2 regions of the Roseateles sp. L2-2 genome follow, and region 1 is predicted to be linked to the other one. Evidence: riboswitches for the same ligand, from Rfam matches in the RefSeq annotation. Region 1 holds a riboswitch; the other holds the start of a gene.
The links. A riboswitch is a leader RNA that binds a small molecule or an ion and turns the genes downstream of it on or off. The one in region 1 is predicted to bind S-adenosylhomocysteine.
Positions count from the first base shown of each region.

Region 2: linked by a shared signal. The riboswitch ahead of metH (methionine synthase) and the one ahead of ahcY (adenosylhomocysteinase) in region 1 are both predicted to bind S-adenosylhomocysteine.

Region 1 covers NZ_CP192509.1:885,173-888,527, forward strand. Annotated here, with positions in the region: gene ACQZ13_RS04110 (TlyA family RNA methyltransferase) at 1-60, opposite strand, end outside; gene ahcY (adenosylhomocysteinase) at 83-1,531, opposite strand; S-adenosyl-L-homocysteine riboswitch at 1,647-1,745, opposite strand; gene ACQZ13_RS04120 (HAD-IIB family hydrolase) at 1,818-2,609, shown strand; gene ACQZ13_RS04125 (hypothetical protein) at 2,537-3,013, opposite strand; gene ACQZ13_RS04130 (oxidoreductase-like domain-containing protein) at 3,236-3,355, opposite strand, start outside.
Region 2 covers NZ_CP192509.1:472,294-475,648, forward strand. Annotated here, with positions in the region: gene ACQZ13_RS02185 (HD-GYP domain-containing protein) at 100-1,311, opposite strand; S-adenosyl-L-homocysteine riboswitch at 1,504-1,608, shown strand; gene metH (methionine synthase) at 1,690-3,355, shown strand, end outside.

The DNA of each region.
Region 1 (3,355 bases):
CTGGGCGGCCGAGCGCGTGGGCGCCAGGCCAAGGGAGAGAAGCAGCTGGTCAGCACGCATGGTCGGGTCTCGGGTCGGTCAATCAATAACGGTAGGTATCGGGCTTGTAGGGGCCCGACTTCGACACGCCGATGTAGGCGGCCTGCTCGTCCGTCAACTCGCTCAGCTGCGCGTTCAGCGTCTTCAGCTGCAGGCGGGCGACGTGCTCGTCCAGGTGCTTGGGCAGCACGTAGACCTGGCCGACGGCGTAGGCGTCCTTGTGCGCGAACAGCTCGATCTGGGCGATCGTCTGGTTGGCGAAGCTGGACGACATCACGTAGCTCGGGTGGCCCGTGCCGCAGCCCAGGTTCACCAGGCGGCCCTTGGCCAGCAGGATGATGCGCTTGCCCGGCTTGCCATCAATACCGGGGAAGATCACGTGATCGACCTGCGGCTTGATCTCTTCCCACTCGTACTTCTCGATCGACGCGATGTCGATCTCGTTGTCGAAGTGGCCGATGTTGCAGACGATGGCGTTGTGCTTCATCGCGGCCATGTGCTCATGGCGGATCACGCCCTTGTTGCCGGTCGTGGTGACGAAGATGTCGGCCTTGTCGGCGGCGTATTCCATCGTCACGACGCGGAAGCCTTCCATCGCGGCCTGCAGCGCGCAGATCGGGTCGATCTCGGTGACCCAGACCTGGGCCGACAGCGCGCGCATCGCCTGCGCCGAGCCCTTGCCCACGTCGCCGTAGCCGGCGATCACGGCGATCTTGCCGGCGATCATCACGTCGGTGGCGCGCTTGATGCCGTCCACCAGCGACTCGCGGCAGCCGTACAGGTTGTCGAACTTGCTCTTGGTGACCGAGTCGTTGACGTTGATCGCGCGGAACAGCAGCGTGCCCTTGGCCGACATTTCCTTCAGGCGGTGCACCCCCGTGGTCGTCTCTTCCGTGACGCCGATGATCTCGGCGCTCTTGCGGGTGTACCAGGTGCCGTCCTCGGCGATCTTCTTCTTGATCGCGGCGAACAGGATGCGCTCTTCCTCGCTGCCCGGATTGGCCAGCACGGAGAGATCCTTCTCGGCCTTCTGGCCCAGGTGCATCAGCAGCGTCGCGTCGCCGCCGTCGTCCAGGATCATGTTCGGGCCTTCGCCCGGCGTGCCCTTGGCGCCGAAGTCGAAGATGCGGTGCGTGTAGTCCCAGTAGTCTTCCAGCGTCTCGCCCTTGTAGGCGAAGACGGGGGTGCCGACGGCGACCAGCGCGGCGGCGGCGTGGTCCTGCGTCGAGAAGATGTTGCACGAGGCCCAGCGGACTTCCGCGCCCAGCGCCTGCAGCGTCTCGACCAGCACGGCGGTCTGGATCGTCATGTGCAGCGAGCCGGTGATGCGCGCGCCCTTGAGCGGCTGCGCGGCGGCGTATTCCTCGCGGATGGCCATCAGCGCGGGCATCTCGCTCTCGGCGATCTTGATCTCCTTGCGGCCCCAGTCGGCCAGCGACAGGTCTTTGATCAGGTACTGGTCTTGGGCCAGCGGCTTCAGTTGGGCGTTCATGCGGACTCCTGCGAGGAAGGGCCGTCGACGCCAGCGATCAGGGGATTGGGGAGGCGTTTGGAGGGCAAGTGCTGGGGCATCTGCCGCTCGGTCCTCACCCGGCCTGCGAAGGGTCGACGGGTGAGCGCGGTTGCCATTGCCGCGGACGTGTCGCCGCGCGGCGGTTCCGAGCCTGGCCTCGATGGGATGGGAGGTCGCAACGCTCCTCGGAACAGGGCTGGATTGTAGTCATGTTCTGTGCGGCGGTTGGATGACGGCATCGTGGTCGGGGCCACAATCGCCCCCCATGCGAACGATCCCCCCGCTCAGCGACTGCCCCCGCGCGGCCTGGCGCCCCCTGCGCGGGGTGCTGACGGACATCGACGACACCCTGACGGCGGAAGGCGCCATCGCGCCGGCGGCGCTGGACGCGCTGCACCGGCTGCATGCCGCCGGCGTGCCCGTCATCGCGATCACCGGGCGTCCCGCCGGCTGGAGCGAGCCCTTCGCGACGGCCTGGCCCGTGCGGGGGATCGTGGCGGAGAACGGAGGGGTGCTTCTCCATCGGGAGGGGGACGGCCTGTCGACCGAATTCGCCCAGGACGATGCCACGCGACTGGAGAATTTCGCCAGACTGCAGGCGTGCGCGCGGGAGATCGTCGCGACGGTGCCCGGCGCCGTGCTCGCGCGCGACAGCGCTGGCAGGCTGACCGACATCGCCGTCGACCACAGCGAATTCACGATGCTGGACGACGAGGCGATCGCCGCCGTCTGCGACCGGATGCGCGCGCACGGGCTGGTGGCGACGGTCAGCTCCATCCACGTCAACGGCTGGATCGGCGACCACAGCAAGTGGACGGCCGCGTCGTGGGCGGTGAAGCGGCTGACGGGCCTGGACTTCGATCCCGCCGAGTGGGTGTACGTCGGCGATTCGACGAACGATCAACTGATGTTCGAACGGATGCCGTTGACCGTGGGCGTGGCCAACATCGCGCGTTTCCTGCCGATGCTGGATCACCCGCCCGCTTACGTGACCGCGACCGAACGCGGTGACGGCTTCGCGGAAGTGGCGCGGGCGCTGCTGGCGGCGCGCGGGTAGGCCGGTTCGTCGACGACCGGACGATGCGGGCGCGGCTGGCGTCCTTCGACCGGATCCCAGGCATGCCGGCCGACCAGCGCCGAGATGCCCGGCCAGTCGTGGCCGCGCGGCAACACACGCGCCAGCGCGGCATGGCTGACCCGGCCGCCGACGGCGACCAGGCGTTCCGCCACCTCGATCCGCCGACGGCGCAACCGCGGCAGCAGCCAGCGGTTGGTCGGACGTTCGCGCAGCACGCTGGGATGCGGCATGCAGCGGTGTTCCGCCATCAGCAGGTGCCGCAGCAGGATCTCGAGTCCGAACGGGTCCAGGCTGCGCCAATCGGTGCTCAACCGCGCCAGCGCGAAGCGCAGGTTGGCTTGCGCGTCGGAATGCGCGACATGGAAGCGGGACGGGCCGGTCATGAACATCGAGACCTCCGGAAGGCGGGAGCACCGCACCGCTGCGGCAAGCGCGGCGCCTGTCCTTGATGTCGGCCTTCGGAAGCGGGTTCTGAACCGGGGGATGTCCCCGAAAACGTCACGAAACGAAAACACCCCCGGAGTCGGGAAGGGGGCGGAACGGGGCGTTTCCCCAAAAGGAAAGGGCCGCGCGAGGCGGCCCTTCGGGTGGGGTTCGGAGAATCGTCAGCCGGCGTCCGGATGGCGTGTCTTCCAGGCGCGCAGGGCCTGTCGGTACGCATCCATCGCCAGATCGTGCAGGTCGAAGATGCACGGATCGCAGCCGTTGCCGCAGCACGCATCGAT
Region 2 (3,355 bases), 410 kb from region 1:
CGGAGCAAGAACTCCCTCTCCCGCTTGCGGGAGAGGGCAGGGGTGAGGGCCAGCGGCCTGGGCCGACCACGACGCCCGACGCCCGACGCCCGACGGACGTCAGGTTCCGTAGAGCTTCAACATCGCGTCCATGTTGATCCGCAGGCGGATCTCATGCGGCGCGAGGCTGGCCGTGATGGCCTGGGCCTGCAGGCGCGTGTCGCGCAGGACGGGCGAGGTCAGCGGCGTGCCGCTGCGGCCCAGCAGCGAGGCCACCAGCGGCGCGTTGGCGCTGTGCCCGCGTTTGAGCACCATGCCTTCCTCGCCATTGGCCAGCCGCACCAGCGAGCCCGGCGGATAGAGGCCGATCGCCTTGATCAGCGCGGCACCCGCTTCGTCGGGCTGCTGGAGTTCGTCGAGGTAGACCGCCCGCGCCGCCTGTGCCGCGGACAGCGGCCGGCGGCTGCGCCGCGGGCTCAGGCGGGCGCCGTAGACGTCGGCGCGCCGCAGCAGTCGCGCCATCAGCTCGCCGTCGGAACGGCCGGCCAGCGGTCCGGGGCCTGCGTCGTGGTGGAGGCGCACGGCCGTCAGCCAATCGTCGTCATCGACGCCGATCGCCAGCAGCGTCGCCGCCGCGCGATCGCCGTGGCCGGCGAGCTGCTCGCGCTGCGCCTCGCCCAGCGCTTCCGGACGCATCGCGTGCTGATCCTGCTGCGCGCCGCTGTCCAGGTTCATCGTCAGCGCCGCCAGGCCCAGCGTGCGGCGCCGGCCTTCGCCCCAACCGAGCTGTCGCGTCGTCATCTCCACCAGCGCCAGCGACAGCAGCGCATGCCGCGCGCTGTACTGCAGCGGCTCCTGGCCGGCGTCGTGCACCAGCATCGCCAGCGAGGCGTCCGGCTGCTGCGTGAGCCGCGTCAGCACCTTGTCGAGCAGCTCGGTCAGGCGCATCAGGAAGTCCGGCCGGCGCGCATCGCGCAGCACCTGCTGCGCATGCCACTGCAGGTCGGCCCAGATGGCGGTGTGCGCCGGCGCCGTCTGCTGCGGCATCGGCATCGGCCGGGTGGGCTTGTACTCGGCGGTCGCATTGGCCAGCGCCGACATCGACGCGCCCTGCAGCATCATCGTGTCGAGCTTGTGGGCCAGGGCGCGCTGGTACTCGCGCGTCTCGTGCGCCTGCACCCACGGCCCGCGGGCCAGCAGGTCGCGGACCTGTGGCGTGTCCGGCAGCGGATGCCCGGAGGCGAACAGCAGATGACCCGCCGCGTCGCGCAGCGAGAACGTCAGCACCTGTCCCACGCGCAGGCTGTTTGGTGGCAGTTGGACCAGATCCACGGTGCCTTCCCTTCGACGTGTCGTCGTCTTGTCGTTGTTGTGTCGTCGCTCTCGTCTCGACGCCCGGGGAGGATAGGGGCGCCGCGGGCGGGACAAGGCAATACGGCACGAACAAAGCGGGGTCGGACCGGTAGAATGCACGCTGTTCCCGCTCCCAGCAAGGCCGCACCCGCGCCCCTTGCGGCGGCGGTGGTTTCCGAGGAGCGTTGCGACAGGTCCCGTCACCCGGGTGCCCGCCAGGCTCGGAACGGCGGTGTCGGACTCCCGGACACCGCCTCACAACGGCGCTCACCGACCCGCGTTCCGCGGGGTTGCGGTGAGTTGCGCGGCCCCGTCTTTCGTTTCAGCTCACGTCCAGCTCCGAAAAGCGCCGCCGCCATGTCCGCCACCCATTCCGCTTCCGACGCCTCCGACAGACCCCCCGCGCCCGTCGTACCGGTCGCCGTGCCTCCGATGAAGCTCTCCGGCCTGGAGCCGGTGAACATCGGCGCCGGCACGCTGTTCGTGAACATCGGCGAGCGCACCAACGTCACCGGCTCGAAGGCCTTCGCCCGGCTGATCCTGAACGGCGAGTTCGAGGCCGCCCTGAGCGTCGCCCGCCAGCAGGTCGAGAACGGCGCCCAGGTCATCGACATCAACATGGACGAGGCCATGCTGGACAGCAAGGCCGCGATGGTGCGCTTCCTCAACCTGATCGCCTCGGAGCCCGAGATCGCCCGCGTGCCGATCATGATCGACTCGTCCAAGTGGGAGGTGATCGAAGCCGGCCTGAAGTGCATCCAGGGCAAGGGCATCGTCAACTCGATCTCGCTGAAGGAAGGTGAGGCGGAGTTCCGCCGCCAGGCCAAGCTGATCCGCCGCTACGGCGCGGCCACGGTGGTGATGGCCTTCGACGAGACCGGCCAGGCCGACACCTACGAGCGCAAGACCCAGATCTGCGAGCGCGCCTATCGGATGCTGGTCGACGAGATCGGCTTCCCGCCCGAGGACATCATCTTCGACCCCAACATCTTCGCGATCGCCACCGGCATCGAGGAGCACAACAACTACGCCGTCGACTTCATCGAGGCGACGCGCTGGATCAAGCAGAATCTGCCCGGCGCGAAGGTCAGCGGCGGCGTGTCCAACGTGTCGTTCAGCTTCCGCGGCAACGAGCCGGTGCGCGAGGCCATCCACACCGTCTTCCTGTACCACGCGATCCAGGCCGGCATGGACATGGGCATCGTCAACGCCGGCATGGTCGGCGTTTACGACGAGATCCCCGCCGACCTGCGCGAGCGCGTCGAGGACGTGGTGCTGAACCGCCGCGAGGATTCCACCGAGCGACTGCTGGAGGTGGCCGAGTCGGTCAAGGGCGCCGCCAAGGACGACAGCGCCAAGCTGGCCTGGCGCGCGGGCGACGTCGCCGCGCGGCTGTCGCATGCGCTGATCCACGGCATCACCGACTTCATCGTCGAGGACACCGAGGAAGCCTGGCAGGGCATCCGCGCCGGCGGCGGCCGCCCGCTGCACGTGATCGAAGGCCCGCTGATGGCCGGCATGAACGTGGTCGGCGACCTGTTCGGCGCCGGCAAGATGTTCCTGCCGCAGGTGGTGAAGAGCGCGCGGGTGATGAAGTCCGCCGTCGCCCACCTGGTGCCCTACATCGAGGAGGAGAAGCGTCTGATGGCCGAAGCCGGCGAGGACGTGCGCTCCAAGGGCAAGATCGTCATCGCGACGGTGAAGGGCGACGTGCACGACATCGGCAAGAACATCGTCACGGTGGTCCTGCAGTGCAACAACTTCGAGGTCGTCAACATGGGCGTGATGGTCCCGTGCCAGGACATCCTCGCGAAGGCCAAGGTCGAGGGCGCGGACATCATCGGGCTGTCGGGCCTGATCACGCCCAGCCTGGAGGAGATGCAGTACGTCGCCGCGGAGATGCAGCGTGACGACTACTTCCGCATGAAGAAGATCCCGCTGCTGATCGGCGGCGCGACCACCAGCCGGGTGCACACGGCCGTCAAGATCTCGCCGCATTACGAAGGCCCGGTGGTCTACGTGC